2 linked regions of the Aeoliella mucimassa genome follow. The protein of the gene in region 1 interacts with the protein of each later gene in a pairwise test. Links are inferred from orthologs where the notes say so. Each region holds a gene or a part of one and is shown in the gene's direction. Other genes may lie near its edges.

Region 1 (4,469 bases):
CGCCCCGCAAGCGGTTGGCATCATGAAACTCGGCGCTGCGGCCACGGTGTTGGTGCTCGGCCTGGCGCTGGCTCCCTACTGGCTTCATCGCCGTCGGTCCACAAAATCCACAGAGAGTGATTCCACAGATTCCACCGACACGCAGGAAACGATTACCGCGTAGCCCGCGCAGTGATCCGCGATAGTCGCCCCGTGTTTTGGTGGTTCATAAGGTGTTAGAAATGTTCGCAAGCGACACGTTTACAACTTTGCCGGCCCTGCCACTCGCCGGAGTGTGGATGGGGAATTCCCCAACCACCACTGGCCAGCACGTCGACTTCGTGTACGACGTGGTCACCTGGATCAGCATTTTCTTCTTCGTGCTGGTCGTCACATTGATGGTGACATTCGTGGTGAAATACCGCGCGCGGCCAGGCCACACCGAGCAGCCCTCGCCCTCGCACAACAATGCGTTGGAAATCATCTGGTCGGTCATTCCCGTATTGCTGCTCGCGCTTATCTTCTTCATGAGCTTCACCCTGTTCATGGACATGCGAACCCCTCCGGCGGATGCCTATGAAATCCGGGTGGTCGCCTCGAAGTGGAACTTCAACTTCGTGTATCCCAACGGAGCGAGCTCCGATGTGCTGCACGTACCACCTAATCGGCCGATTCGACTGAAGCAGGAATCTCGCGATGTGATCCACAGCCTGTACATCCCCGCGTTCCGCGCGAAGATGGACTGCGTGCCTGGACGTTACACCTACCAATGGTTCGAAGCCACCGAGCCAGGTAGCTACGACCTGTTCTGCGCCGAATACTGCGGCCGTGACCACTCGAACATGAACAGCATCGTCGTGGTGCACCAGGACGATGCGGCCTTCCAGGAACAACTCAACAAACTCAGCACACCGCCTGCCTATCCTCCCGACTGGGGGAAGGAACTCTGGGCAAAGAAGGGCTGCAAGGCCTGTCATACGGACGACGGAAGCTCGATCGCCGGCGGTGGTCCCTCGTGGAAGGACGTGTACGATCCTGCCAAGCCAAAGACGTTTGTCGGCGGCGACTCGATCGACCCCAGCGATATTCCTGCGATGGACAACTACGTGATGGAGTCGATTCGCAAGCCTCAGGCCAAAATTCGTGCTGGCTACGAGAGCGTAAAGATGTCGGCCTATCCTCCTTCGCTGGTCTCCAATGAAGAAGTAAATGCGATTACCGCATACATGAAGGAATTGGCTGGCAAGTACGACGGCCCATCGCGTGAAGAAGCCGAAGCGGCTGCCGAAGCCGCCGAGAATGGCGAACAGGATGCCTCGACCGATACAGCCGAGACGGATAGTCCGGAAACAGATAAACCAGAGACCGATGCTCCCGAAGCAGGAGACCAACAATAATGGCTACCGCAACCGCTCAACATGCCGACCATGACCACTCGTCAGAGAACTATCTGACTGCTGGTAAGTCGATTGCCTCGTGGGTGTTTACGCTTGATCACAAGCGGATTGGTGTGATGTACCTGGTGGGCATCTGCCTGAGCCTGATGCTCAGTGGTCTGTTCGCCCTGGCGATTCGCATCCATCTGTGGACTCCTGCTGGTGGTTGGTTCACCGAGGACATGTACAACCAGTTGTTCACCCTGCACGGGGCGATCATGGTGTTCTTGTTCATCGTGCCGAGCATTCCCGCTTCGCTGGGCAACTTCTTCCTGCCGATCATGCTCGGTGCGAAAGACGTCGCCTTCCCCCGGATGAACCTCGCGAGTTTCTACCTGTGGGTAATCGGCGCGTTCTTCTTCCTGGCTTCGCTGTTGTTCTCCGGCCTGGATACCGGGTGGACGTTCTATACCCCATATAGCTCCGAAACCAGCCAAGCCCCAGTGTTGTGCGCCACGATGGGTGTGTTCATCCTCGGTTTTAGCTCGATCTTCACCGGCCTGAACTTCGTGGTCACGATCAACACGATGCGTCCCCCAGGGATGACCTGGTTCAAGATGCCGCTGTTCCTGTGGTCGTTGTACGCTACCGGTATCATTCAGCTGCTGGCGACCCCAGTGCTCGGCATCACCGTGCTGCTGCTCGCTGCTGAAGCCGCACTGCACATCGGCATCTTCGATCCCAAGTACGGCGGCGACCCCGTGTTGTTCCAGCACTTCTTCTGGTTCTACTCGCACCCAGCCGTGTACATCATGATTCTCCCCGGCATGGGCGTGGTCAGCGAATTGCTGCCGGTTTATTGCCGCAAGCACATCTTCGGCTACAAGTTCATCGCCCTGTCGAGCATCGCGATTGCGTTCCTCGGCTTCCTGGTGTGGGGACACCATATGTTTGTCTCCAGCCAATCGACGCTCACCACGGTAATCTTCAGTGGTTTGACCTTTAGCGTGGCCATTCCTTCGGGCATCAAGGTGTTCAACTGGCTGGCAACGATGTACAAGGGCAACATCTACCTGACCACCGGCATGTGCTACATGCTGGCGTTCCTGTTCTTGTTCACCATTGGTGGTCTGACCGGTTTGCACCTTGGTTCGGTCGCGACCGACGTTACGCTGCACGACACCTACTTTGTGGTCGCTCACTTCCATTACGTGATGGCCGGCGGTTCGCTAATCGCGTTCGTGGGTGCTCTGTTCCACTGGTGGCCCAAGATGTTCGGCCGCATGTACGACGAAACCTGGGGCCGCATCTCGGCACTGCTCGTGTTCGTTGGTTTTAACCTGACGTTCTTCCCGCAGTTCATCCTTGGCTCGCTCGGTATGCCTCGCCGGTATGCTTCGTACGAAGGACGCGAAGGCTTTGCAGTGAGCGACGAACTGCTCGGCAGCTTTACTCACCTGCACCGGGTTTCGACCGGCGGTGCCATGGTGCTGGGAGCCGGTTTGTTCCTGGCCGCTGGCGTGCTGATTGCCGCGTTGATCTGGGGTCGCAAGGCTCCCAAGAACCCCTGGGGCGGTGCAACGCTCGAGTGGACTTGTGCGTCGCCGCCGATTCATCACAATTTCGACGAAACTCCCACGGTCGACGATCCTTACGTCTACGATTACCTGGAATACGATGCCAACGAAGGGGGCTACCGACCGAAACCGGTCGCGGTTCCCACGCCCGATCCGCAACACGAACCAGTTGCCTAAGGCCTGTCGTAAGTTCGTCTCTCCTATCCGTTTTTGATCACTCAACGTTTACTCGCACATGTCCACCGCCCACGCTGACGACCATTCTCATCATCGGTTTCAGGCACACCACTTCGAAACCAGTGAGCAGCAGTTCCAGGCCGGCAAGCTCGGTATGTGGTTGTTCCTGGCTACCGAAGTTCTGTTCTTCAGTGCCATGTTCTGCGCGTACGCTGTGTACCGCTCGAACCACCCTGAGGTGTTCGAGAAAGCCGCTCAGTTCCTGAATCCCTACCTGGGGGCCGCGAACACCCTGGTGCTGCTGGCAAGTAGCTTGTCGGTCGCCTGGGCGGTGCGTTGCGCCCAAATGAACGATAGGAAGGGCTTGCTCACCAACTTGATCTTCACGCTGTTCTGCGCTGGTGCGTTCATGGGCGTGAAGTCGGTAGAGTATGGGCTGAAGTTCAAAGAAGGATTGTTCTGGCGGGGCAATTTTTCCTACGTCGATGGTTCGCATCCCGACCTTACCGAAACGCATGCAACGCTGCAGTCGATCGGCCTCTGGCTGCTCGGCATCGCGGTTGCGTTCGTCGTGGTGAGCATGGTGATCAAGGCCGCTGGTGGCAAATGGGCGTTGTTTGCCCTGGGGGCCACCCTGTTCGGCGCCGGCGTCGGCTGCCTGGCTGGTAACGCCTACACGCTGCACGAAGAACAAGCATCGCATCACGCTACTGCTGGTGAGCATGCCGAAGGCGAGGAGCACGCCGAAGAACACGCGGCCGAAGGAGAAGTCGCTCACACCGAAACGACCGCGGAAGCCCCTGCTACGGATGAAGCAGCCGCCCCGGCCGATGCCGAGGCCCCTGCTGGCGACCCACTGGCATACGGCGGTGAAGGCTCCAAGTTCCCCGGCGTCTTCTTCAGCATCTACTACGCCATGACCGGCGTGCACGCCATCCACATCCTGGCGGGCATCGGCGTGTTTGTTTGGATCATTAGCCGCGCAGGACGCGGGCATTTCGACTCCGAGTACTACGGCCCGGTAGAATACACCGGTTTGTACTGGCACTTGGTCGACCTGATTTGGATTTACCTGTTCCCCCTGTTGTACTTGATTCAATAAGGAGCGTTCTGCTTCGCCTTTCCACCCGCTTGCAGACCGCTAGCCGATAAAACCATGTCTGATAATCATCACCACTACATTACTCCGCTTCCTGTCCTGCTAGGCACCTTCCTGGCGCTGGTCGCGTTGACCATCCTCACGGTGTTCCAGGCCACGCAAACGATGGTCGACTTCGGCCAGTACGAAGTGGGGCTCACGCTGCTGATCGCCACGGCCAAAGCCCTGCTGGTAGGCCTGATTTTCATGCAACTGGCCCAC
Region 2 (3,582 bases), 2.3 Mb from region 1 along the record:
ATCGTAAGACGCTGCTGCGGATAACCATTGTCGCGATCACTGCGAACGCCTACCCGTTCGTGATTCAGCCGTGGATCCTCAGTCAGGAAGCGGATCACAGCTTTCTGGCGATCTTCGTGCCGCTCACGCCGTTGATGACGATCATGGCCGCGGTGCCGATGCTCGGCGTGCGTCCCACTGGCAAGCAAACCATCGGTGTGGCCGTCGGTCTGGTGCTGCTGGTGTGGATCGCCTTGGCCGATGCCGAAACGCACCACTTTCCCCAATGGCTGATGCCGATCGCAGTGACGGTTCCGCTGTCGTACGCAATTGGCAACACGCTGGTCCGCCAGCAACTGCAGCAGGTGCCCGCACTGGTGATTTCCTCCATTCAGCTCGCGGTCGGCGGAACGTTGCTGCTTCCGCTGGCGATTTGGGAATGCCTGACGATGCCAACCAAAGGTACGCCTGCCGATCTGGAGCACGCCGTGTTCGCGTTGTCGATTCTCGGCCCGCTCGGCACCGGTGCTTGCATCGGCTTGTTGGTTCACCTGATTCTCGAGCGCGGGCCGCTGTTCGCCGGCATGACCACCTACGTGATTCCGCTGGTCGCCCTGGGGTGGGGCTACCGCGATGGCGAAGCGATCAGCACCCTGCAGCTTGTCGCCATGGGAGGCATCCTCTGCATGGTGGCCCTGGTTCAGTCGAGCCAGGCGAACTACGTGTCGGCCGCGAGAACTAGTCGTTAACCATCCAGAAGTAGTACACTGGACTTTTGGCTCTCCCTTTCCTCCTTTCCCTTGTTGTCTTGTCATGCATCCCTGGATCGCCCAACGCACGCAGTACGTCGACAGTTCCGGCATTCGCAAAGTGTTCGACCTGGCGGCCAAGCTGGCCAATCCCATCAACCTGTCGATCGGCCAGCCGGACTTCGCCGTGCCCGATGCAGTGAAGCAGGCAGCCATCCAAGCAATCAACGACGACCAGAACGGGTACAGCCTGACCCAAGGCATCCCCGCCCTCCGCGAGCGGTTGCAGGCCGATGTCGACAAGCAATACGGGCACGACAATCGTCGGGTGCTCGTGACCAGCGGTACTTCCGGCGCGCTGGTGCTCGCGCTGATGGCCATGGTCGATCCCGACGACGAAGTCATTTGTTTTGATCCTTACTTTGTGATGTACCCAGCCCTCACCGGCATGGTGGGTGGCAAGGTGGTAAAGGTCGATACCTATCCCGACTTCCATGTCGATCTGGCCAAAGTCGAAGCGGCTATCACGCCTCGTACGAAGCTCATCCTGTTCAACAGCCCGGCGAATCCGACCGGCGTGCTCGCGACCGAGGACGAAGTCCGCGGGCTGGCCGAACTAGCGGCCAAGCACAACATTGCTATCGTGTCCGACGAGATCTATCGCCGGTTCTGTTACTCCGACGAGCTGGTGAGTCCAGCGTCGTTTAACGATCAGGCGATCGTGGTCGATGGGTTCAGCAAAACGTACGGCGTCACCGGATGGCGGCTCGGCTTTGTGCATGGGCCGGCTGAGATCATCGACAAGATGACGATGCTGCAGCAGTACACCTACGTATGTGCTCCGCACCCGTTGCAATGGTCGATGCTGGCCGCGCTCGATGTCGACATGCAGCCGTACGTCGATTCGTATCGCCATCGCCGCGACTTGCTGCTCGACGGACTTCGCTCGGCAGGCTACGAGGTCTCGCAACCCGACGGGGCATTCTACGTATTCCCCAAGGCACCTTGGGGAACCGGCAGCGAGTTCGTCGCCGAGGCCATCGCCCGCGAGCTGCTCATCATCCCGGGCAACATCTTCAGCGCACGCGACACTCACTTCCGCATTTCGTACGCAGCGAGTGAAGAGACCGTAAAGCGCGGCATCGATGTGCTGACCGACCTGGCCAAGCGTTAGTCGTTTATTCTCTCACGAGCACCTCCTTCAAGGTTTCATGTCTGTTACGCGTCAACAATGGATCGATTCGCTCGCCCTCCAACCTCACCCCGAGGGTGGCTGGTATCGCGAGATGTACCGCGCGGACGAATCGGTTCCACAGACCTCGCTCCCCTCTCGGTTTACTGGCGATCGTTCGTTCAGCACCGCGATTTACTACTTGCTCGGCCCTGGCGACTTCTCGGCACTGCACCGCATTCACCAAGACGAGCTGTGGCACTTTTACGATGGCTCGCCGCTGGCGATCGAGGTGATCCACCCCGACGGCCGCGCCGAGCAACTGCGACTCGGTCGCGATGTGACCGCCGGCGAGGCTCCGCTGGCGATCGTGCCAGCCGGTAGCTGGTTCGGCGCCCAGGTACTCGACCCCACCGGCTTCGCGCTCGCTGGCTGCACGGTAGCCCCCGGGTTCGACTTCGCCGACTTCGAGATGCCGACCCGCGACGAGTTGCTGGCCCTCTTTCCGCAGCACCAAGCCCTCATCACCCGGCTAACACGCTAGGCGAGCTGGCGGGCGGTTCGGTTTTGCGAATTGGCTGGCACCAATGTTCGCGTCGTCGGTCGGCTCTGAGTCCGTTGTGTTATGCCCCCAAAAGCCCGAAATCGATTCGTGGGGGCTTTATTCTCGTTTCACGGCGGCCACGAAGGTTCGTTTGATCCTTTAAATTCAGGCGTTTTTTCATAGAGGCCGAAACCACCCGACTGGCGTTTCGCCCCACTGCCCCAAAAAGTGGGGGCAAAACACGACGGCACGCCCCACCCCATTCTTCGCTGCTCTACCTTCTGCTTCATCCGTTTGCCCCCCATGAGTTCTCCTCTTCGTATTGCACCTAACGGCCTGCACTAACTATACACTTGTATCCCACCTGTTATAGCAGAAGTGGTGGCCATTTCGAAGCGAAAAGTGCACAAATCACAAGAAGAACCCTGTCCCGCTGAAGGAGAGGACTTTGCAGCCAACACCAGTAGGCTTGGCTGAACGGAAAGTCGACCGATGGCATAAACAATCAGGCCGAACCACATGCACAGGCATGGACAACAACAGCTTGGCCGAGCTTATGATCAAAGAGCTGGGTAGGCGCGCAGCGTGAGCGCAGAGTGCCCGACGGGAGTGCACGCAGTTTACCGAACCCGCCAGGGGCCGTCAAATTTTTGACTTGGTTTTGGAATCGAATTCCGTTCCTCGCATTCGTTTCGTCAAAAATATGTTTGGACCCGCCGGTCAAATCGGCTAATATCTCGTCGGAGGAAGAGTAGCTTCCATAGCAAGCTTCGTTTTCACGTTACTCCAAGCAGTGCAACACCTTAAGAAGGAATACGAGAGAGTGATTTCAAAAGACTTTGCCAGTATTAACGAAAAAACTGGCAAAACCTCTGTAAGACTTCGCCCTCAGCGGTAAACCTTCTATTAAGCCCTTCATGTCTACTCATGAGGGCCCCTTTTCAGGCGGTCGTCTCAGGCGACAAGACAACAATCACCTTTCGGCAACCTCACTTTTTTTCGGGGGGGGTGAGATAGGTGACGTTCACACGGTATCGGCGGGCCGATCAGCGATGCTGGTCGTAGATATGTGTTGTGATTGATGCATCGCACTCGTTATGGAGAAGATAAGATGGTGCGCACTCGCTCGGGTTTTACCC

What was found. The genes of interacting proteins can lie anywhere in the genome.
Region 2: the proteins of Pan181_RS00795 (region 1) and Pan181_RS09920 interact in binary tests that used the Escherichia coli proteins (3 or more experiments, as listed by UniProt). The link is inferred for Aeoliella mucimassa from one-to-one orthologs.

The regions. Positions count from the first base shown.
Region 1 is NZ_CP036278.1:191,265-195,733, reverse strand. The notes cover bases 743-3,742. They hold Pan181_RS00795 (cytochrome c oxidase subunit I), read left to right. Parts: upstream 743-1,375; coding sequence 1,376-3,109; downstream 3,110-3,742. Other genes in these bases: Pan181_RS00790 (cytochrome c oxidase subunit 3), read left to right, coding at 3,168-3,742; coxB (cytochrome c oxidase subunit II), read left to right, coding at 743-1,376. In the rest of the region: Pan181_RS00805 (SCO family protein), read left to right, coding at 1-163; more of coxB, read left to right, coding at 222-742; more of Pan181_RS00790, read left to right, coding at 3,743-4,211; Pan181_RS00785 (cytochrome C oxidase subunit IV family protein), read left to right, coding at 4,266-4,469. UniProt on the Escherichia coli protein: Cytochrome bo(3) ubiquinol oxidase is the terminal enzyme in the aerobic respiratory chain of E.coli that predominates when cells are grown at high aeration.
Region 2 is NZ_CP036278.1:2,456,273-2,459,854, forward strand. The notes cover bases 1-2,847. They hold Pan181_RS09920 (pyridoxal phosphate-dependent aminotransferase), read left to right. Parts: upstream 1-792; coding sequence 793-1,902; downstream 1,903-2,847. Other genes in these bases: Pan181_RS09915 (DMT family transporter), read left to right, coding at 1-728; Pan181_RS09925 (cupin domain-containing protein), read left to right, coding at 1,940-2,443. Outside these bases: Pan181_RS09930 (DUF1559 domain-containing protein), read left to right, coding at 3,555-3,582. UniProt on the Escherichia coli protein: Shows aminotransferase activity with methionine and histidine as substrates, and to a lesser extent also with phenylalanine.